DNA from 3 places in the Streptomyces sp. NPDC048196 genome. Region 1 is predicted to be linked to each of the others. Evidence: predicted binding sites of a transcription regulator. Region 1 holds the regulator's gene; each other region holds the start of a gene.
What was found. The regulator HrcA, encoded in region 1, represses chaperone genes, less so after heat shock. The targets are predictions, from matches to a motif close to TTNGCACTCNGNNNNNCNGAGTGCNAA.

Region 1 (8,459 bases):
CACACGACATGCAACGACCACCCTCACCAGCAGTCACAAGAACATCCCAAAACACCAACTACCGAGATCAGATGCCCTCTTAAGGGACAGTCGAACAGATCCCGTAGGGGACGCGAGGGCCCCCTGCGGGGCCACAACGCCGAGGTGCCGGGCGGGCATTCCGTATCCCGCCCGGCACCTCACAGTCTGGCGCGCGCCTGCTCGCGTACGGCGTGCCGCCCGCTCACGCGCGGGCTGCCGCCGAGCGCCTACCGCCCGTTGAACGCGTCCTTCAGGCGCGAGAACAGGCCCTGCTGGCCCGGCTGGAACTGGCCCGTGGGGCGTTCCTCGCCGCGCAGCTTGGCGAGCCGCCGCAGCAGCTCCTCCTGCTCCGGGTCGAGCTTGGTCGGCGTCTGGACCTCGACGTGGACGATCAGGTCGCCCCGGCCGCCGCCGCGCAGATGCGTCACACCGCGCTGGTGCAGCGGGATCGACTGGCCGGACTGCGTACCGGGCCGGACGTCGATCTCCTCCACCCCGTCCAGCGTCTCCAGCGGGCACTTCGTGCCCAGCGCCGCCGCTGTCATCGGGATGGTGACCGTGCAGTGCAGATCGTCGCCGCGCCGCTGGAACACCGGGTGCGGCAGCTCGTGGATCTCGACGTAGAGGTCGCCGGCCGGGCCGCCGCCGGGGCCGACCTCGCCCTCGCCGGCGAGCTGGATCCGGGTGCCGTTGTCGACACCGGCCGGGATCTTGACGGTCAGCGTACGGCGGGAGCGGATCCGGCCGTCGCCGGCGCACTCCGGACACGGCGTCGGCACGACCGTGCCGAAGCCCTGGCACTGCGGGCACGGGCGGGACGTCATGACCTGGCCCAGGAAGGACCGGGTGACCTGCGAGACCTCACCGCGGCCGCGGCACATGTCACAGGTCTGCGCCGAGGTGCCGGGGGCGGCGCCCTCGCCGCTGCAGGTCGTGCAGACCACGGCGGTGTCGACCTGGATGTCCTTGGTCGTGCCGAAGGCCGCTTCGTTCAGCTCGATGTCGAGCCGGATCATGGCGTCCTGGCCACGGCGGGTGCGCGAGCGCGGACCGCGCTGCGAAGCCGTGCCGAAGAACGCGTCCATGATGTCGGAGAAGTTGCCGAAGCCGGCCCCGAAGCCGCCCGCGCCACCGCCGCCGGCCTGCGAGAGCGGGTCGCCGCCCAGGTCGTAGACCTGCTTCTTCTGCGGATCCGACAGGACCTCGTAAGCGGCGTTGATCTCCTTGAACCGCTCCTGGGTCTTCGGGTCCGGGTTCACGTCCGGGTGCAGCTCGCGCGCCAGCCGACGGAAGGCCTTCTTGATCTGGTCCTGCGAGGCGTCACGGCTGATGCCGAGGACCGAGTAGTAATCCGTGGCCACTTACGACTCCGCGAGGATTTGTCCGACGTAACGTGCCACTGCGCGTACCGCTCCCATCGTTCCGGGGTAGTCCATGCGGGTCGGTCCGACCACGCCGAGTTTGGCGACTGCCTCGTCGCCCGAACCGTAGCCGACCGTGACGACCGATGTGGACGTCAGGCCTTCATGGGCATTCTCATGCCCGATACGTACGGTCATGCCCGAGTCCTTGGCTTCGCCGAGGAGCTTGAGCAGCACCACGTGCTCCTCCAGCGCCTCCAGCACGGGACGGATGGTCAGGGGGAAGTCGTGCCCGAAGCGCGTGAGATTGGCGGTGCCGCCGATCATCAGCCGCTCTTCGGTCTCTTCCACCAGAGTTTCCAGCAACACCGACAGCACTGTCGAGACCGTGCCGCGGTCGTCCTGCTCGAAGGACTCCGGGAGATCCTGCACCAACTGGGGCACATCCGTGAAACGACGTCCCACGACCCGGCTGTTCAGCCGCGCCCGCAGGTCCGCCAGCGAGGTCTCGGCGAACGGCGTCTGGCAGTCGATGAGCCGCTGCTCGACCCGTCCGGTGTCGGTGATCAGGACGAGCATCAGCCGGGCCGGGGCCAGCGCCAGCAGCTCGACGTGCCGGACCGTGGACCGCGTCAGGGACGGGTACTGCACGACCGCGACCTGCCGGGTCAGCTGCGCCAGCAGCCGGACCGTGCGCCCCACCACGTCGTCGAGGTCGACCGCGCCGTCGAGGAAGTTCTGGATCGCCCGCCGCTCCGGGCTGGACAGCGGCTTCACACCGGCCAGCTTGTCGACGAAGAGGCGGTAGCCCTTGTCCGTCGGGATCCGCCCGGCGCTGGTGTGCGGCTGGGCGATGAAGCCCTCTTCCTCCAGGGCCGCCATGTCGTTGCGGACGGTCGCCGGGGAGACCCCGAGCTGATGGCGCTCCGTGAGTGCCTTGGAGCCGACCGGCTCCTCCGTCCCGACGTAGTCCTGGACGATGGCGCGCAGCACTTCGAGCCTGCGTTCACTGAGCATCCCGCGCACCTCCAGCCGGCCGTCGCCGTCTCGTGTCTCTCCTGGCACTCACCCGGGCCGAGTGCCAGACCCTGAGCCAGTGTACGGCCGGGTAGCACGACCACGGCAAGGGCGGCCGCGCGGAGCACGCACCCGATGACCGTCTTCGGGCGGTCTGCCGGGCAACGCTATCGCGATGGAGCTAGCGTCTCGGTATGCGCACAGCTTGGGAAGAGGCCGGGTGGGAACGGCTCGGTGACGGTGTCGCCAGGCGCCGTATGCCGGGCTGGGACGAGACCGTGGGGGTGATCGCCGGGTCGGCCGGCGTCATGATCGTCGACACCGGCGCGACCCTGCGCGACGGCGCGGACCTGCGCCGGTCGATCCGCGGAGTGCTGGGCCGGGAAGTGACGCATGTCGCGCTCACCCACCCGCATTTCGATCATGTGCTGGGCACCGCCGCCTTCGCGGGCGTGGCGGTGTTCGGCGCGGCCGGTCTCGCCGAGTTGTTCCGCCGTGACAAGGACGCGCTGCGGCACGACGCCGTCCGGCACGGTGTCGACCGGGACGCGGCCGCGGAGGCCGCCGACCTGCTGGTCGTGCCGCACCACCACGTCCACGGCCAGCTGACCGTCGAGCTCGGCGACCGGCAGGTGCTGCTCGCCAACGTCGGGCCCGGCCACACCGCCCACGACCTGGCCGTCCTGGTGCCGGGCCGGCACGGCGAGGCGGAGATCGTCTTCTGCGGCGACCTGGTCGAGGAGTCCGGCGAGCCGAACGCCGGCCCCGACGCGCTGCCCCGGCAGTGGCCCGCCGCGCTGGACCGGCTGTTGGCGCTCGGCGGCGACGACGCGCGGTACGTGCCCGGCCACGGCGCCGTGGTGGACGCCGCCTTCGTCCGCGCCCAGCGGGACGCCCTGGCCGCCCGCTACGGCGTTCCGCCGTCGTCCTGACCGGCCGGGCACGGCACGGGCCGGGGCGCCGACCGGTAGAAAGAGCCCATGCAGAGCAAGCGCTACAGCCCCGATCTCACCCCGCCCTGGAAGAAGCAGCGGCCCGCGCCGGAGGTCCCGGCCGAGCCCGATCTCGTCGTCGAGGAGGTCGGCACGGGCTTCTGCGGTGCGGTGATCCGCTGTGAGAAGACCGCCGAGGGCCCGACGGTCACCCTGGAGGACCGCTTCGGCAAGCACCGGGTCTTCCCGATGGTCCCGCGCGGCTTCCTCCTGGAGGGCAAGGTCGTCACGCTCGTCCGCCCGCAGAACCGGCCGGCCCCGAGCGGCCCGGCCCGTACGGCATCGGGTTCACTCGCCGTCCCCGGCGCCCGCGCCCGGGTCGCGCGCGCCGGGCGCATTTACGTGGAGGGGCGGCACGACGCCGAACTCGTCGAGCGGGTCTGGGGCGACGATCTGCGCATCGAGGGCGTCGTCGTGGAGTACCTGGAGGGCGTCGACGACCTCCCGGCGATCGTCCGCGGCTTCGCGCCCGGGCCGGACGCCCGGCTGGGGGTGCTGGTGGACCACCTCGTACCGGGTTCGAAGGAGTCCCGGATCGCGGCGGAGGTGACGGGCGAGCATGTGCTCGTGGTCGGCCATCCGTACATCGACGTGTGGGAGGCGGTGAAGCCGGCGTCCGTGGGGATCGCGGGGTGGCCGTCCGTCCCTCGTGGCCAGGACTGGAAGACGGGCGTGTGCCGGGCGCTGGGCTGGCCGGAGAACACCGGCGCGGCGTGGCAGCGGATCCTGTCGTGCGTGCGGTCGTACAAGGACCTGGAGCCGCAACTCCTGGGGCGGGTGGAGGAGTTGATCGATTTCGTTACGGTCGGTGGTGCGGCCTGACGCCCTTGAAGGTCCCGAACTCGCTGGTGTCCAGCTCCAGGCCGAGCAGGGGCAGCGGAAGGGGCTCACCGAACTTCGTGATCTGCTGGGTCCGGTAGTCCGCCTCATCCCCCACGCCGACGGGCTGAGTGAGCAGGACGCAGTGGGCCACGATGGGATCGATGATCAGGTAGGCCGGGACCTTGCCCGCGGCGTAGATGGAGCGCTTGATTCCGTAGTCGTGATCGACACTGGTCTTGGAAACCACCTCGATGACTGTCGCGATCACTCCGGACGGAGGCGGCCCGGATTCCGGACGAGCATCGCGTGGCAGCACCACCAGATCCGGCACGGGTTCGCTGGCCTCGCCCGGAATCGTGATGTCCTGCGTCTGGAGACGCATCCACGCTGGCCTCGGAATCTGGTCCTGAACCGATTCGACGATCTCGTTGTGCACGAGATCGGGCGTCGCCATCATCACGATGTTCCCCCTGAGAAGCTCGACCTTGACGCCCTCGGGAACCTCCAGGTTCTGGAAGATCTGGGTCATCCGGTGATCATCCACAGCGGTCATCTCCGTGGCCCTCCACATCCCGCCGCGTCCATGGTGACGGCAGCTTAAGGACAGCGTAGGGGCGCTCACCGACACTACGCACGGCTTCACCCCGTCGAGTGATCAGTCCACCAGATCCCGCACCACCGCGTCGGCCAGCAGCCGCCCCCGGAGTGTCAGAACGGCCCGGCCCTCCTCGTACGGAACGGACTCCAGCAGGCCGTCGGCCAGTGCCCGCTCGGCCGCCCGGGCGCCCGCCGGGGCGAGGAGGTCCAGGGGGCAGCCGTCCGCGAGGCGGAGTTCCAGCAGGATGCGTTCCACCCGGCGGTCCTCGGCGGCGAGGATCTCGCGGCCCGCGCCCGGGGAGCGGCCCTCGCCGAGGGCCTGGGCGTACGCGCCGGGGTGCTTCACGTTCCACCAGCGGACGCCGCCGACGTGGCTGTGCGCCCCGGGGCCGGCGCCCCACCAGTCGGCGCCGGTCCAGTACAGCTCGTTGTGGCGGCAGCGGGCGGCTTCGGTGGTGGCCCAGTTGGAGACCTCGTACCAGGAGAAGCCGGCCGCGGTGAGCCGCTCCTCGGCGATGAGGTAGCGGTCGGCGTGCACGTCGTCGTCGGTCATCGGGACCTCGCCGCGGCGGATCCGGCGGGCCAGCTGGGTGCCCTCCTCGACGATCAGGGCGTAGGCGGAGATGTGGTCGGGGCCGGCGCCGAGCGCGGCGTCGAGCGAGGCCCGCCAGTCGTCGTCGGACTCGCCGGGGGTGCCGTAGATCAGGTCGAGGTTGACGTGCTCGAAACCGGCGGCGCGGGCCTCGCCGACGCAGGCCTCGGGGCGGCCGGGGGTGTGCGTACGGTCGAGGATCTTCAGGACGTGCTGCCGGGCGCTCTGCATGCCGAAGGAGACCCGGTTGTAGCCGGCCGCGCGCAGCTCGGAGAGGTAGCGCGGGTCGACGGAGTCGGGGTTGGCCTCGGTGGTGATCTCGGCGCCGGGTGCCAGGCCGAATTCCTCCCGGACGGCGGCGAGCATCCGGCCGAGGTCGGCGGCCGGGAGGAGGGTCGGGGTGCCGCCGCCGACGAAGATCGTCTCGACCGGGCGGGGGTCGTCGCCCAGCACCTTGCGGGCCAGCCGGATCTCCTCCACGACGGTGTCGGCGTAGTTGTCGCGGGAGGCCAGTGCCCCGCCGGAGCCGCGCAGCTCGCTCGCGGTGTAGGTGTTGAAGTCGCAGTAGCCGCAGCGGGTGGCGCAGTACGGCACGTGCAGATAGAAGCCGAGGGGCCGGCCGGCCGCCGCCGGCGCATGACCGGGCAGCGCCCCGTCGTCGGGCATCGGCTCACCATCAGGCAGTGCGGAAGGCATGGGAACCATTGTCCGTCATCGCACCGACAACGCGGTTCGCGCGGGCGGCGGGGGCCCGTGCGGCCCGGTGGTGCCTACGCCGGGCCGCCCGCCGCCTGGAGGACGAGCAGGGCCAGGTCGTCGTCGGGCGGGTTCGGGGCGAAGGCGTGCACGGTGGTGCGGATGTGCTCGGCGAGGGCGGTGGCGCCCAGCCCGGCACCGGCGGCGAGCGCGGTGGCCAGGCCGTCCTCGTCGTCGAACAGCCGGCGGCCCGAGCGCCGCTCGGTGACCCCGTCGGTGACGCACAGCAGCGTCTCCCCCGGGCGCAGGTCGAACGATTCGCTCACGTACGCCGCGTCCTCGACGACCCCCAGCAGCATCTGCGGTGCCGCGACCGTGCGGACCGTGCCGTCCGTGCCCAGCACCAGCGGCAGCGGGTGGCCGGCGCTGGCGAGGGTGCACCGGGCGCCGCCGGCCCCGCCCGGGTACGGGACGATCTCGCCGTAGAGCAGGGACAGGAAGCGGGCCTGTTCGCCCTCCTCGCGGATCTCCACGGGTGCCTCGGCCCCGGCGCCGGCCGCCGCGACCGCCGCGGCGACCGCCGCGACCGAGTCCGCGGCCTCCCGGGCCATGGTCTTGTTGAGCCGGTCGAGCACCTCGGCGACGCCGAAGCCGTCCCGGGCCAGCAGCCGCAGCACCGGCCGGGCCAGCCCGGTCACCGCGGCCGCCTCCGGGCCGCTGCCGCAGACGTCGCCGAGCGCGAAGCACCAGCGGCCGGCGCCGGCGTCGAAGAGGTCCCAGAAGTCGCCGCCCGCCCAGGCGCCCTCGCGCGGCTCGTAGACCACCGCGGACGCCACGCCGGGCATCTGCGCCCGGCCCCGGGGCAGCAGCCGGCGCTGCAGGACCTGGCTGATGCGCTCCTGGCGGCTGTAGGCGCGGGCGGTGGCCACCGCCCGGGCGACCCGGCGGCCCAGGTCCTCGATCAGCCCGACAACCTCGTCGGGAAAGCGCGGCAGGCCGCCGCGGCCGAGCAGCAGCGTGCCCAGCCGGCGGCCGCCGGCGACCAGCGGGCAGGCGAGCGCGGCACCGCCCGGCTCGTCACCGTCGGGGCGGTCACCGCCGGGGAGGGCGTAGGCCGGCAGGACGTGACCCGGCACGTCCGGAGGAGCCTGACCCGACAGCTCCGGCAGACCGGGCCCGCCCAGGGGAGCGCCGCCCGGGCGGCCGGGGTGCTGATGGCCGTGATCCTGATGGCCGTGATCCTGGTCCTCGCCGTCCGGGTCGTGCGGCCAGGGCCAGGGGACGGCGGCGGGGGCGGCGCCCGGCGGGACGTCGCCCCAGAAGTCCGGCGCCTGTTTCTCCAGAGCGGCGCGCAGGGTGTCGATGCGGCTCTCGGAGCTGTGCCAGACGCGGGCCAGCCGCTGTTCCTCGCCGCCGGTCGCGATGCCCCGGCCGGGGGCGCCGCCGTCGCCGTCGTGGAGCCACACCGCGCACCAGTCGGCGAGCCGCGGCACGATCAGCTGGGCGGCGAGGGCTGCGACCTGATCGGCGTCGAGCTGGCCGGAGAGCAGGTCGGAGGCCTCGGCGAGGAAGGACAGCGCACCGTTGTCGACCCGGTCGGCGTCGAGTTCCTGGCGGTCGGCGCGGCGGGGTGCCGGGGCGAGGAGTTCGGCGGCCCGCAGCCCGCGCTGGAGCACCTCGTCGGCGTACGCGGCCGCGGCCTCGTCGTACCCGGCCGGGCCGGTGACGTCGTACGGGCCTGCGGGATCGTCGGACGCGTGCGGGTGCGGGGTCCCGTACGGCGCCCCCTCATGCCGTGCCTCCCCATGGCGCGCCCCTTGGTACCGCGCCCCTGCGTACCGCGTCTCGTCGTACGCGGGCTCCGGCAGCGGGCGGGCGGCGGCCTCCGGGGCCGGCAGCGGGAGCCGGAACCACACGGTCTTCAGGTCGCGGCGGTAGGTGATGCCCCAGGATTCGGCGACCGCGCTGATCAGCTGGAGGCCGTGGCCGCCGCTGTCGTTCCGGGGGTTCTCGTCACGGGCGCGGATCGGCTGGGTGGGGTGGCGGTCGGAGACCTCGACGACGACGGCGGGCGCGGGGGCGTCGTCCGGGTCCGGCCCGGAGCCCGGTTCCGGTTCCGCGGCCGGGTCCAGCCGGCAGCTCAGCTCGATGGTGGTGCCGGCGTGCACCACCGCGTTCGTCACCAACTCGCTGACCAGCAGGACCGCCTCGTCCGTGAGCCGGTCGGTGAACCGCTCGGTGCCGGGCAGCCGCCGGTCCGCCCACTCGGCGAAGGCGGACCGGACGAACCGCCGCGCGGCGGCCGCGGCCTGCGGGTCCCCGGGCAGACCGGCCCGCCGGGTGCGGGCGGCGGGGAGCCCG
Region 2 (5,813 bases), on a different contig from region 1:
TCCCGTTGGGGGAGTGTGCGGGTGGGTGGGGGCGGGCGTTGTTGAGGACGGCGGGGTAGTCGTCTTCGTCGCCCTCCGGCGACACTGGGAGGCCCGGCCTCGCCGGCGGCGGCAAGTGACGAGGTACGACGGGCTTACTGCGAAGGAGCACCGTTCTCACTATGCACCCCACCACTGACAATCACGACGGACCTGCGGAAACGCCCTCGGTACGGCCCGCGTTGCTGCTGTCGATGGGGCCCGGCATCGCCGACCGGCTGCTCGACACTCGCCACCGCAGTCGCCTCGCGGCGCTCGCCCGCACCGATCCCCGCCTCGTCGCGCACGAGCTGGCCGACCCGCCCCCCGTGGTCGCCGCCGCCCTCGCCGACGCCGAGGTCCTGCTCACCTGCTGGGGCGCGCCGCCGCTCACCGCGCGGGTGCTGGACGCGGCGCCCCGGCTGCGCGCCGTCATCCACGCCGCCGGTTCGGTCAAACACCACCTCACCGACGCCTGCTGGGAACGCGGCCTCGCGGTCACCTCGGCCGCCGCCGCCAACGCACTGCCCGTCGCCGAGTACACGCTCGCCGCGATCCTGCTCGCCAACAAGGGGGTGCTGCACTCCGCGCACCGTTACCGCACCGTGCGCGGCCCGCACGACTGGCAGCAAGAACTCGCCGGCGCCGGCAACTACCACCGCACCGTCGGCGTCATCGGCGCCTCCCGCATCGGGCGCCGCGTCATGGAACTGCTGCGCCCCTTCGACCTGCGCGTGCTGCTGCACGACCCGTACGTCGACGCCGCCGAGGCCGCCCGTCTGGGCGCCCGACCGGTGCCGCTGGACACGCTGTGCGCGGACAGCGACGTGGTCACCGTGCACGCGCCGCAGCTGCCCGCGACCCGCCATATGCTCGGCGTACGGGAACTGGCCCTGATGCCGGACGGGGCGACGCTGATCAACACCGCCCGCGGCTCACTCGTCGACGGGACGGCCCTGCTGCCCGAGCTGCTCACCGGCCGCCTCAACGCGGTCCTGGACGTCACCGAGCCCGAACTCCCGCCCGCCGACTCGCCGTTGTACGACCTGCCGAACGTGCTGCTCACCCCGCACGTCGCCGGCTCCCTCGGCACCGAGCTCCATCGCCTGGCCGACCACGCGCTGGATGCCCTCGAACGCTACGGCCACGGCCTCCCGTTCACCGACCCGGTCCGCCCGGAGGATCTGCGCCACTCGGCCTGACCCGCCCGCCCGGCCGGACCGCCGCCCGAGCCGTAAAGCCCCGGAGACCAAGGCCCCGAAACCCAGAACCCGGCCCCGCCGAAGCGGGACCGGGTTCCGTGGGTCAGCGAGGGGCGGCGGGGTGCCGCCCCTGGCCCGTACGGCGCGTCAGTGCGCGTGGCCGTGGCCGTGGCCGGCCTCGGCGGGCTCGTCCTCGGCGGGCTTCTCGACGACGAGGGTCTCGGTCGTCAGGAGCAGCGAGGCGATGGAGGCGGCGTTCTCCAGGGCGGAGCGGGTGACCTTCACCGGGTCGATGACGCCGGCCTTGACCAGGTCGCCGTACTCGCCGGTGGCGGCGTTGAAGCCCTGGCCCTTGTCCTGCTCGGCGACCTTCGCGGTGATGACGTAGCCCTCGAGGCCGGCGTTCTCCGCGATCCAGCGCAGCGGCTCGACGACGGCGCGGCGGACGACGGCGACACCGGTGGCCTCGTCGCCCTCCTTGCCGAGGGAGCCGTCCAGCACCTTGGCGGCGTGGACCAGCGCGGAGCCACCACCGGAGACGATGCCCTCCTCGACCGCGGCGCGGGTCGCGGAGATGGCGTCCTCCAGACGGTGCTTCTTCTCCTTGAGCTCGACCTCGGTGGCCGCACCCACACGGATGACGCACACGCCGCCGGCGAGCTTGGCGAGGCGCTCCTGGAGCTTCTCGCGGTCCCAGTCGGAGTCGGTGGTCTCGATCTCGGCCTTGATCTGGGCGACGCGGCCGGCGACGTCCTCGGCCTTGCCACCGCCGTCGACGATGGTGGTGTCGTCCTTGGTGACGGTCACGCGGCGGGCGGAGCCCAGCACGTCCAGACCGGCCTGGTCGAGCTTGAGGCCGACCTCCTCGGCGATGACGGTGGCACCGGTGAGGGTGGCCATGTCGCCGAGCATCGCCTTGCGGCGGTCACCGAAGCCGGGGGCCTTGACGGCCACCGCGTTGAAGGTGCCGCGGATCTTGTTGACGACCAGGGTCGACAGGGCCTCGCCCTCGACGTCCTCGGCGATGATCAGCAGCGGCTTGGAGCCACCCGCCTGGATGACCTTCTCCAGCAGCGGCAGCAGGTCCTGGATCGAGGCGATCTTGCCCTGGTGGATCAGGATGTACGGGTCCTCGAGGACGGCCTCCATACGCTCCTGGTCGGTGACCATGTACGGCGAGAGGTAGCCCTTGTCGAAGGCCATGCCCTCGGTGAAGTCGAGCTCCAGGCCGAAGGTGTTGGACTCCTCGACGGTGATCACACCGTCCTTGCCGACCTTGTCCATCGCCTCGGCGATGAGCTCGCCGACCTGCTTGTCCTGCGCGGACAGGCCGGCCACGGCGGCGATGTCGGTCTTGTCGTCGATCGGCCGGGCGGTCGCGAGGAGCTCCTCGGACACGGCCTTGACGGCGGCGTCGATGCCCTTCTTCAGGGCGGCCGGGGAAGCACCCGCGGCGACGTTGCGGAGGCCCTCGCGGACCAGCGCCTGGGCCAGCACGGTGGCGGTGGTGGTGCCGTCACCCGCGATGTCGTTGGTCTTGGTCGCCACCTCCTTGACGAGCTGGGCGCCCAGGTTCTCGTACGGGTCGTCGACCTCGACCTCACGGGCGATGGTGACACCGTCGTTGGTGATGGTCGGGGCGCCGAACTTCTTGTCGATGACGACGTTGCGGCCCTTGGGGCCGATCGTCACCTTGACCGTGTCGGCAAGCTTGTTGACGCCGCGCTCAAGGGCGCGACGAGCGTCCTCGTCGAACTTCAGGATCTTCGCCATGGGTTGCTTCAAGTCCTCTCATTGCGATCCTCGGCACGCAGTGGGGACCGCTGTCTCAAACGGAACTGCGCCCCTGCCCCGGGTTGTTTAGACGCGGGAACCAGGGGCGCAGATCACGGCAAATCCGGGTGACTTACTTCTCGACGATCGCGAGAACGTCGCGAGCCGAGAGAACGAGGTAATCCTCGTTGTTGTACTTCACCTCGGTGCCGCCGTACTTGCTGTAAAGCACGACGTCGCCAACGGTGACGTCGAGCTCGACGCGCTTGCCGTCCTCGAAGCGGCCCGGGCCCACGGCCAGGACGACGCCCTCCTGGGGCTTCTCCTTGGCGGTGTCCGGAATGACCAGGCCCGAAGCCGTGGTCTGCTCGGCGTCGAGCGGCTGGACCACAATGCGGTCCTCGAGCGGCTTGATGGCAACCTTGGAGCTGGCGGTCGTCACGATCCGACCTCCCCCTTCGGAGATCTCACGGGGTTAACTGTCTGAGGTGGCGACCAGGTGGATCCGTCGTCGCGGGTGCCGGACCTGCCCGTCGCTGTGTATCTGGCACTCCCCCTCGGAGAGTGCCAACGCCGAGACTATGACGCGGTTAGCACTCGGTCAAGCGGAGTGCCAGCGCGGCGAGGGTGCATCGTGCGACGCGGGTTGACCGCCGGTCCGTACCAGGCGGCCGGGCGGCGGGAATCCCCGCCAAATCGGACACACCTTCCCCTTCCCTCGCAACCACGCCACCGGCTGCTTCGTCTACCTCCCCGACTGCCGAGCCGGTGAACCGTGCGCGCGACGCGTGCGACGTCTCCACGCTTGCGAGGTGCCAGACGCACCACGCAGCCGACGCGTGGGGCGTGCGCGACGTGCGTGCAACATGTGCGACCCGGTTCCGGGCCGGCGGCCCTGACCATCGATGGCGGAGGAACCCGTGCGTGGACTGACCAGCGCTTCCCGGGCGGCCGGGGAGCCGGAGAGCGATGCCGAACGCACCATGACGTTCGCCGCGCTCGCCCAGGCACCGAACCGCCGGCGGACCGAGGCCCGGCTGCTCGCCCTCGTCGTCGCGATCGCCGTCTTCGGCTACGCGTACACCGGCCTGTCGATGACCGGCCGGCTGCCCGGCGGGCTGCCCGGCTTCGCGATCAGCATGCTCTTCGTGGCACTGGTCCCGCACCTGGTCCTGCGCCGCTTCGCCCGGCGCGCCGACCCGCTGATCCTGCCGCTGGCGACGCTGCTGACCGGGATCGGCCTGGTGCTGCTGCACCGCCTGGACGTCACGTACGCCCAGACCCGCCACCCGAAGATCGCCGAGGCGGCCAGCGGGCAGCTGGTGTGGACGGTGATCGGGGTGGCGGTCTGCATCGCCATCCTGCTGGTGCTGCGTGACCACCGCATCCTGCAGCGCTACATCTATCTGACGATGGCGGTGGCGCTGGTGCTCCTGATGGCGCCGGCCTTCTTCGGCGCGGACATGTACGGCGCGAAGCGGTGGATCCTGCTCGGGCCGCTGTCGCTCCAGCCCGGTGAGTTCGTGAAGATCATGATCTCGGTGTTCTTCGCCGGCTACCTCACCGTCAACCGCGACGCCCTGGCCCTGGCCGGCCGCCGCGTCATGGGCATCCAGCTGCCCCCCGGGCGGCAGCTCGGCCCGATCTTCACGATCTGGGCGATCAGCCTGCTGGTGCTGATCTTCGAACGGGACCTGGGCACCTCGCTGATCTTCTTCGGCGTCTTCGTGATCATGCTCTACATGGCCACCGGCCGCACCAGCTGGGTGGTGTGCGGTCTGCTGATGGCCATCGCCGGCGCGGCCGTCGTCGGCTCCCTCGAACCGCATGTGCACGGCCGGGTCACCGCCTGGCTGGACCCCATGCGCGCGTTCACCAAACAGGGCATCGCCGAGGGGATGTCCAACCAGCTCGGCCAGGCACTCTTCAGCTTCGGCAGCGGTGGCATCAGCGGCACCGGCCTGGGCCAGGGCCACCCCGAGCTGATCGGCTTCGCCGGCAACAGCGACTTCATCCTCACCACCGTCGGCGAGGAACTGGGCCTCGCCGGGGTGATGGCCGTCCTGATGCTCTACGTCCTGCTCGCCCAGCGCGGCCTGCGGGTGGGGCTGACCGCCCGCGACCCCTTCAGCAAACTCCTCGCGGTCGGCCTCGCCGGCGCGCTGCTGCTCCAGGTCTTCGTCGTCTCCGGCGGCGTCACCGGCCTCATCCCCCTCACGGGCAAGGCCCTCCCCTTCCTCGCCAAGGGAGGTTCGTCGCTGGTCGCGAACTGGGTGATGGTGGCGGTACTGCTACGCATCAGCGACCACGCCCAAAAACGACGCGAGCCGGTGCGGTGACTTTTCTCCTCGCACGTACCTGGCTGTCCCGCCGCGGGGCGCTGCGCTTGGCGGCGCCGCGTACGTAGCCGGCTTTCCCGCCGCGGGGGTTGCTCGCCGTTGCGCGCTTGGCGGCGCCCCGCTCGTAGCTGGCTTTCCCGCTGCGGGGCGTCTCGCCGTTGCGCTTTGCGGCGCCGCGTACGTAGCTGGGTTTCCCGCCGCGGGGCTTGCTCGCCGTTACCGCTTTGCGGCGCCGCGTACGTAGCTGGCTTTCCCGCCGCGGGGGCGCTGCGCTTGGCGGCGCCTCGCACGTACCTGGCCGACCCGCCGCGGGGCTTGCTCGTCGTTGCGCGCTTTGCGGCGCCCCGCACGTACTTGGCCGTCCCGCCGCGGGTCGTCTGGCCGTTGCGCCTGCGGCGGGCTGGGTTTGTGGTGGGTGCGGTGACTGGCCTCCGGGGCCTGGTGTGTGGACTGCTGACGCTTTACGTCCACACACCAGGCC
Region 3 (8,459 bases), on a different contig from region 1:
GGGACACCGGTGCTCGGCGGTGCGGTCGCCGCGGTCATCGTCTTCCCCGGCGTCGCCCACATCACCGCCTTCGGCCGGCACCTCTCCCCGGGCCAGGGCGGCGTCCTGGGCGCACTGGCCGCCGCGCTGCTCGCCGTACAGGTGGAGAAGCACTGCCGCAGAAGAATCCCCGAGGCGCTCGACGTCCTCCTCACCCCTACCCTGACGGTCCTGGTCACCGGCCTGGTCACGCTCTTCGGCCTGATGTACGTCGCCGGTGCGGCCGCCACCGCCATCGGTGCCTTCGCCACCTGGCTGCTCGCGCACGGCGGAGCGGCGGCCGGCTTCCTGCTGGGCGGGCTCTTCCTCCCCCTCGTCATGCTGGGCCTCCATCAGGCCCTCATCCCGCTGCACGCCACCCTCATCCAGCAGCAGGGCTACACCGTCCTGTTGCCGATCCTCGCCATGGCCGGCGCGGGCCAGGTCGGCGCCGCCCTCGCCGTCTACGTCCGCCTGCCCCGCAACCGCTCGGTCCGTACGACCATCAAGTCGGCCCTGCCCGCGGGCTTCCTGGGCGTCGGCGAGCCGCTGATCTACGGCGTATCGCTGCCCCTCGGGCGGCCCTTCATCACGGCCTGCCTCGGCGGCGCGTTCGGCGGCGGGTTCATCGGCCTGTTCCACCAGCTCGGCGACACCGTAGGCGCCACCGCCATCGGCCCCTCCGGCTGGGCGCTGTTCCCCCTGGTCCAGGGCAACCACGGCATCGTCACCACGCTCGTGGTCTACGCGACGGGGCTGGCCGTCGGCTATCTGACCGGCTTCCTGGCGACGTACCTCTTCGGCTTCAGCAAGCAGATGCGCACCGACCTCAACGCCCCACCGGCCACGCCGGAAACACCGGAAGCGCCAGAGTCACCGGAAGCGCCGAAAACGCCAGAACCGGCGCAGGCAGCGGAAGTAGCGCAAGCCGCGGAAACAGCGGAGGCACCGCAGACAGCGGAAACGGCGACAGTCGCCCCCGCCGCGCCGTCCGCCACCACCCGGCACCCGCCGGAACGTAAGGACCGGAACGTAAGGAGGGGACAGCCTCCTTAGGCCCCGGAGCCCTCGTGTGTGCGGGTGGCCACCGCCTCGACATGGCCGCAGAACGCGCAGACCCAGACGGGGCCTTCGACGTCCCGCTGCTGCCACATCGTGCGGCGGCAGCGGGGACAGCCCGTCGTGCCGATCCCGTCCGCGCCCATCAGCGGCGGCTCGGGGGTCGCGTCGGCATAGGCGATGATCTGCTTGCGCAGCCGGTCGTCCGTGGTGTTGGCCATTCGGAGCAGGCGCACCACCCGGGAACGGACTTCTTCGACAAACTCGGTCATCGTCGGAGCAGCGTACGCGTCCGGCGGGCGGCCCTCGATCGGTTCGGTCAAATACCAGGACCTCCGGACACCCGCCACCCTCGAAGGAGTGAGACACCCACCTACGGTTGACGACCGGCGCCATCCGCCATCCGCCGCCCACCGCCCGGCCAGCCGGGTCGCTCAGCCCGCCGTCACGCTGCCGAACTGCAGCTGCGGCGCCCCTGCCGTAGAAACGCCTGCCGACGACGGCGAAATGAAGCGGGAGCCGGTGGTGGTGAGGCGGCTGCCGTCGGAGGGGAGGGCGATGACCGCCCCGGCGCCGCGCGACGGCTGGCCGGTGGCGCCTCCCCGCCACCTCGCGACGGCAGACGGTGACCCCCGACGCCATGCGACGACCGGCCTACGACCGCCCCCGCCGCCGAATGACGGCCGTACGGCGATACCCCACCGCCACGTGACAACCGGCCTGCACCGCCCCCGCCCCCGCGTGACGACCGCTCCCCGACCTTCCCCGAGTCGCGTAACGACCGCTCAGCAGCCTTCCCCGAGTCGCGCAACGACCCCTCAGGAAGTAGGCGCAGCCGTCGGGATCTCCGCAGGAGGGGCCGCGGACGTCCGGGCCGTCGCGGCCGAGCGGAGCGATTCGGCGGCCAGTAGCGCGAACCACACGCCCACCAGCACGAGATGGATGCGCTGCGGGACGCCGTGCCAGCCGGGCCGGCCGAACAGCGGGCCCACGGTGCACACGGCGGCCGGCAGGGCCAGCGCCAGCACCCGCGGCCCCCACCGGCGGATCAGCTGCCGGTGCGGGCGCTCGGTCACGGCGGCGCGGCTGAGCAGCGCCATCGACGCGAAGAGGAAGAAGTGGGCCAGGGCGCTGGTGGCCGTGTGCCAGGGGTGCACGGCCTCGCACCCGGGCTCCAGTGAGGGCGCGCAGCGCATCGGCAGCGCCACATCGGCCAGCGACGACAGTCCGAGACCGGCCAGCGCCGCCCACCCGGCACGGGACCAGCGGCCCGCCGCCGGGCCGTACGCCAGCAGCGCCCCCAGGACGACGAGGGCGGCGCAGACGCATTCGATGCCGCCGAAGAGACCGCGCAGCGGCTGGTCGGCGGCGTACAGCTCACTGACGTACGAGTGCCGGGGGTCGAGGCCGGTCGGCAGGACGAACTCCAGCAGCCAGCCGTTGTAGAGCACCGCGGCCACGGCGAGCAGCCGGGCCGCCCAGGCGTCCCGCCGGCCCGGATTGCCGGACAGTCGGCCCGCGTGCCGCTGCGCTCCCCCCGCCCGTCGCGCTCCCCCCGCCCGTCGCGGACGCACCGCCCGCCGCGGCCGCACCGCCTGGTCATCGCCTCGCGCCCGTCCCCCCTGCCGGTTCGCGTTCCGCTCCTGCCCGGACATGATCAGTCGCCGCCCGCATCGGACCTGATCAGACCTCTACGCACCCTGGCTCGCACGAACACTCCTTCGTTTGCGATCACAGGGGGCGCGGCCACCCCGAGACCCTTGGCCGTGACTGTCCATAGCCGATCAAGTGCACAGCGTAACCGCCCGGCCGTCTCCGCCCCGAGAGGCCAGGGCACGGCGGCGGGCCGGGGCACAAACGCCGCCGGGGCGGCACCCCCTGGGAGGAGGGTGCCGCCCCGACGTTCAGGACGGGTGATCCGGGAGGATCAGCGTTCTGGTCCAGCGGGCCGGAGGTCCGGCGCGGTGGATCAGAAGTCCATGTCACCGCCCGGCATGCCGCCCGGAGCGGCCGCGGCGGCCTTCTCCGGCTTGTCGGCGATGACGGCCTCGGTGGTGAGGAAGAGCGCCGCGATGGAGGCGGCGTTCTGCAGCGCGGAGCGGGTGACCTTGGCCGGGTCGATGATGCCCTCGGCGACCATGTCGACGTACTCGCCGGTGGCGGCGTTCAGACCGTGGCCGACGGCCAGGTTGCGCACCTTCTCCACCACGACGCCGCCCTCAAGGCCGGCGTTGACCGAGATCTGCTTCAGCGGGGCCTCCAGGGCCAGCTTCACAGCCGCGGCACCGGTGGCCTCGTCACCGTCGAGCTCGATCTTCTCGAAGACCGAGGAGGCCTGCAGCAGGGCCACGCCACCGCCGGCGACGATGCCCTCCTCGACGGCCGCCTTCGCGTTGCGAACGGCGTCCTCGATGCGGTGCTTGCGCTCCTTGAGCTCGACCTCGGTGGCGGCACCGGCCTTGATGACGGCCACGCCGCCGGCCAGCTTCGCCAGACGCTCCTGGAGCTTCTCGCGGTCGTAGTCCGAGTCGCTGTTCTCGATCTCGGCGCGGATCTGGTTGACCCGGCCCTGGACCTGCTCGCTGTCACCGGCACCGTCGACGATGGTGGTCTCGTCCTTGGTGATGACGACCTTGCGGGCGCGGCCGAGCAGGTCGAGACCGGCGTTCTCGAGCTTGAGGCCGACCTCCTCGGAGATGACGGTGCCACCGGTGAGGATGGCGATGTCGCCGAGCATGGCCTTGCGGCGGTCACCGAAGCCCGGGGCCTTGACGGCGACGGACTTGAAGGTGCCACGGATCTTGTTGACGACCAGGGTCGACAGGGCCTCGCCCTCGACGTCCTCGGCGATGATCAGCAGCGGCTTGCCGGACTGCATGACCTTCTCCAGGAGCGGCAGCAGGTCCTTCACGTTGCCGATCTTGGAGTTGACGATGAGGATGTACGGGTCGTCGAGCGACGCCTCCATACGCTCCATGTCGGTGGCGAAGTACGCCGAGATGTAGCCCTTGTCGAAGCGCATACCCTCGGTGAGCTCCAGCTCCAGACCGAAGGTCTGGGACTCCTCGACGGTGATGACGCCTTCCTTGCCGACCTTGTCCATGGCCTCGGCGATGAGCTCGCCGATCTGGGTGTCGGCGGCGGAGATGGAGGCGGTGGAGGCGATCTGCTCCTTGGTCTCCACGTCCTTCGCCTGCTCCAGCAGGGCGGCGGAGACGGCCTCGACGGCCTTCTCGATGCCGCGCTTCAGGGCCATCGGGTTGGCGCCGGCGGCGACGTTGCGCAGGCCCTCGCGGACCAGGGCCTGGGCCAGGACGGTCGCGGTCGTCGTGCCGTCACCGGCGACGTCGTCCGTCTTCTTCGCGACCTCCTTGACCAGCTCGGCGCCGATCTTCTCGTACGGGTCCTCGAGCTCGATCTCCTTGGCGATGGACACACCATCGTTGGTGATCGTGGGGGCGCCCCACTTCTTCTCGAGGACGACGTTGCGGCCCTTGGGGCCGAGGGTGACCTTGACGGCGTCGGCGAGCTGGTTCATCCCGCGCTCGAGACCGCGCCGTGCCTCCTCGTCGAACGCGATGATCTTGGCCATGTGAAGTGGTCCTCCCGGACTGGGGTGGATTGCTCCGGACCGCGCTGGCGCCCGCGACGGACGACCTGCAGACCTGCTGTGGTTCCTTGCCCCACCCGGCCTGCGGGCCTCACCGACCCGGTCCTTCATTGTCACTCTCACTCGGAGAGTGCTAACGCCAATGATTAGCACTCGGGGCAGTCGAGTGCAAGCCGCCCGATAGGGCGTCGTTGGGGGGTGGTGGTCGGGCGACGGGTGGGCGCAAGCCGTTCAGAGCGTGGCCACCCATCGAGGGGGGCGGCCGGGAGGCCCGTCCGTCGTTCGAGGTGCAAGCAGAAGGCCCGTACCCCTTCAGGGGTACGGGCCTTCACAACGCAGCAGTCGGTCGGCGCCTCAGCCGGCCACCCGGACCATGTCCGCCTGCGGCCCCTTCTGGCCCTGCGAGATCTCGAACTCGACCCGCTGGCCCTCCTCAAGGGTGCGGTAGCCGTCCATCTGGATCGCGCTGTAGTGGACGAATACATCCGCACCACCGTCGACCGCGATGAAGCCGTACCCCTTCTCCGCGTTGAACCACTTGACGGTGCCCTGAGCCATGCCTAACTCCCCTATTACTGGCCCTTGCGCAGGACCGCACTCCGCGGACCCGGGTCAGACCTCACCCCGCGAAAGGCCCGTGGGGTGTGCGCCGGAACGCGTCGACCGCCGCTGAATGTATCTGGACCGATGCCCAGCGCAACAGGTCAATCGGACGAGAATTCTGGCGCCGGAGAATCGGCTATATGCGGCGAAATCGCGATTCTCCCGGGCGAGTCGGGCCGGGCATAGACGTGCCTAACCGACAAATGCCGCACACACTTTGAGCACAACTCAGCACGGTTTCTTATGCGCTCGGCATACCCCGGGACATATACAGCGAGGAGATCGCCACAATGCTATCCCCTTTCACGAAACGGAATTGCCCCGTCCGATTTCGATGGACGGGGCAATTCCGGTCAAGCGGGGGAAGAGATGGCGCAAATCCGCGCCCGTTCGATCAACGTCCGGATGACGCCGCGCGTCAGGGGGACGCGCGACGTAAGACCGAACGGAAGGTCAGCAGCCGCCCACCCGTCGCCCGACCACCGCCCCGGCAGGACGGGGCTACGCCCCGGCACCCCCTGCCACCGCGGGAATGATCGAGACGCCCGCGCCCTCCGGCGTCGGCGTCTCAAGGCCCTGCTCGAAGCGGACGTCGTCATCGTTGACGTAGACGTTCACGAAGCGCCGCAGCTTGCCGGCGTCGTCGAGCACCCGGGCCGCGATGCCCTGGTGGTTCTTCTCCAGGTCGGCGATCACCTCGGAGAGGGTCGTACCCTCGGCGGTGACCTCGGCCTCGCCGCCGGTGTACGTGCGGAGGATGGTGGGGATGCGGACCTTGACGCTCATGGTTCTGCCTTCCGGACAGGGATTACGGAGTACGGGTGCGAAGGGCGGCGCGGGCTCAGCCGGCCAGGCCGGCCGCGCGGAACGCATCCAGGTTCGGACGGATCGTGGCCGTGGGCCCGGTGGTCGGCGCGACCGCGTCCAGTGTCTTCAGACCGTCACCCGTGTTGAGGACAACGGTGGTCAGCGCCGGGTCGAGCAGACCCTCCTCGATGAGCTTCTTGGTCACGCCGACGGTCACGCCGCCCGCGGTCTCCGCGAAGATGCCCTCCGTACGCGCCAGCAGCTTGATCGCGTCCACGACCTGCTCGTCGTTGACGTCCTCCACCGCACCGCCCGTCCGGCGCGCGATGTCCAGCACGTACGGGCCGTCCGCCGGGTTGCCGATCGCCAGCGACTTGGCGATGGTGTTCGGCTTCTGCGGGCGCACGACGTCGTGCCCGGCCTTGAAGGCCGTCGACACCGGCGAGCAGCCCTCCGCCTGGGCGCCGAAGATCTTGTACGGCCTGTCCTCGACCAGTCCGAGGGCGATCAGCTCCTTGAGACCCTTGTCGATCTTCGTCAGCTGGGAGCCGGACGCGATCGGGATGACGATCTGGTCCGGCAGCCGCCAGCCGAGCTGCTCGCAGATCTCGTACGCCAGCGTCTTGGAGCCCTCGCCGTAGTACGGCCGCAGGTTGACGTTGACGAAGCCCCAGCCCTCGCCGAGCGGGTCGCCGATGAGCTCCGAGCAGAAGCGGTTGACGTCGTCGTAATTGCCCTCGATGCCGACCAGGTCACCGCCGTAGACCGCGGCCATGACGACCTTGCCGGCCTCCAGGTCGTGCGGGATGAAGACGCAGGACTTGAAGCCCGCGCGGCGCGCCGCGGCGCCGACCGCACCGGCGAGGTTGCCGGTCGAGGAGCAGGACAGGGTCGTGAAGCCGAAGGCGCGGGCGGCCTCGACGGCGATCGCGACGACCCGGTCCTTGAAGGAGTGGGTCGGGTTGCCGGAGTCGTCCTTGACGTACAGGCCGCCGGTGACGCCGAGCTCGGCGGCGAGCCGGTCGGCCTTGACGAGCTTGGTGAAGCCGGGGTTGAGGTTCGGCTTCTCGGCCACGTCGACGGGGACCGGGAGCAGCGGGGCGTAGCGCCAGATGTTGTCCGGGCCGGCCTCGATCTGCTTCCTCAGGGCCTCAGGGTCGCCGCTCGGCAGGTCGTAGGCGACTTCGAGCGGCCCGAAACAGCTGGCACAGGCGAAGATCGGACCGAGCTCGAAGCGCTCACCGCACTCCCGGCAGGACAGCGCGACGGCGGGGCCCAGAGCGACGGGGGTGGCGTTCGTGGCGGTTTCGGTGGTTTGCACAGCCATGGAGGCGAGGCCCTTTCTCCTCATCTTCCTCGCGGCGCATCTCGCCACGAGACGGATTTGGCACCTTCCCTAGCCGGGAGCCTCGCGCGCTGCACGCGGAGACCGACTGGAGGGTTGCCGGGGCTTCAACGGGCCGTATCCCTCTGCCCCTCTGGATGAGCGGTATGGCGCTGGGCCGAAACCCAGGCGTTTGTCGCGTGGCGACCCCGACATGCGAGGGTCATCCGCGTTGTTCAAGACTGTAACCGAAGGCACTGACAGTTGAGATAGTCGTCCGAACCGCGAGATGGATCACACGATGGATCACATACCGACCGCTGCACCGGCGGCCACCGAGGAGTCGTAGACGTGCTGGAAGAGGTGGAGCGCTGGCTGCGCAGCCGCTCCTGGTCGGCTGCCGATCGCCCATTGGAGCAGCTGCTGGCGGCCAAGCGCCAGACGGGCCGGACGGTCAGTGTCGTGCTGCCCGCGCTGGACGAGGAGGCCACGGTCGGCGCGATCGTGGCGACGATCCGTGCCGAGCTGATGACCGGCGCCGTCCCGCTGGTCGACGAGCTGGTGGTGCTGGATTCCGGTTCCACCGACCGGACGGCCGAGGTCGCGGCGGCGGCCGGCGCCAAGGTCGTCCACCGTGACGCGGTGCTGCCGCGGATCCCCGCCGTCCCCGGCAAGGGCGAGGTGCTGTGGCGCTCGCTCCTCGCGACCACCGGCGACATCATCTGCTTCGTCGACGCCGACCTGCGCGAGTTCTCCGCGACCTTCGTCTCCGGCATCGTCGGCCCGCTGCTGACCGATCCGGACCTGCAGTTCGTCAAGGCGATGTACGACCGCCCGCTGGAGACCGGGGGCGAGGGCGCGGGGCCGGGCCAGGGCGGCCGGGTCACCGAACTCGTCGCCCGTCCGCTGCTCAACCTCCACTGGCCGCAGCTGGCCGGTTTCGTCCAGCCGCTGGGCGGCGAGTACGCGGCCCGCCGGGCCCTGCTGGAGCGGCTGCCCTTCCCGGTCGGCTACGGCGTCGAGCTGGGTCTGCTCGTC

Region 2: groES (co-chaperone GroES) is a predicted target of HrcA. The motif match lies at 3,584-3,610, and genes of this name have one in related genera.
Region 3: groL (chaperonin GroEL) is a predicted target of HrcA. The motif match lies at 4,834-4,860, and genes of this name have one in related genera.

What each region holds. Positions count from the first base shown of each region.
Region 1 covers NZ_JBEZMM010000042.1:60,033-68,491, reverse strand. The annotation lists gene dnaJ (molecular chaperone DnaJ) at 249-1,382, opposite strand; gene hrcA (heat-inducible transcriptional repressor HrcA) at 1,383-2,399, opposite strand; gene AB0E02_RS30235 (MBL fold metallo-hydrolase) at 2,594-3,331, shown strand; gene AB0E02_RS30230 (DUF3097 domain-containing protein) at 3,380-4,213, shown strand; gene AB0E02_RS30225 (Uma2 family endonuclease) at 4,191-4,784, opposite strand; gene hemW (radical SAM family heme chaperone HemW) at 4,869-6,098, opposite strand; gene AB0E02_RS30215 (ATP-binding SpoIIE family protein phosphatase) at 6,173-8,459, opposite strand, start outside.
Region 2 covers NZ_JBEZMM010000108.1:295-6,107, reverse strand. The annotation lists gene AB0E02_RS39225 (hydroxyacid dehydrogenase) at 162-1,220, shown strand; gene groL (chaperonin GroEL) at 1,368-2,993, opposite strand; gene groES (co-chaperone GroES) at 3,127-3,435, opposite strand; gene AB0E02_RS39210 (FtsW/RodA/SpoVE family cell cycle protein) at 3,977-5,332, shown strand.
Region 3 covers NZ_JBEZMM010000034.1:12,083-20,541, forward strand. The annotation lists gene AB0E02_RS27375 (PTS transporter subunit EIIC) at 1-1,074, shown strand, start outside; gene AB0E02_RS27380 (hypothetical protein) at 1,071-1,349, opposite strand; gene AB0E02_RS27385 (DUF998 domain-containing protein) at 1,896-2,651, opposite strand; gene groL (chaperonin GroEL) at 3,047-4,669, opposite strand; gene AB0E02_RS27395 (cold-shock protein) at 5,042-5,245, opposite strand; gene AB0E02_RS27400 (MoaD/ThiS family protein) at 5,792-6,076, opposite strand; gene thrC (threonine synthase) at 6,132-7,424, opposite strand; SAM riboswitch class I at 7,442-7,586, opposite strand; gene AB0E02_RS27410 (glucosyl-3-phosphoglycerate synthase) at 7,773-8,459, shown strand, end outside.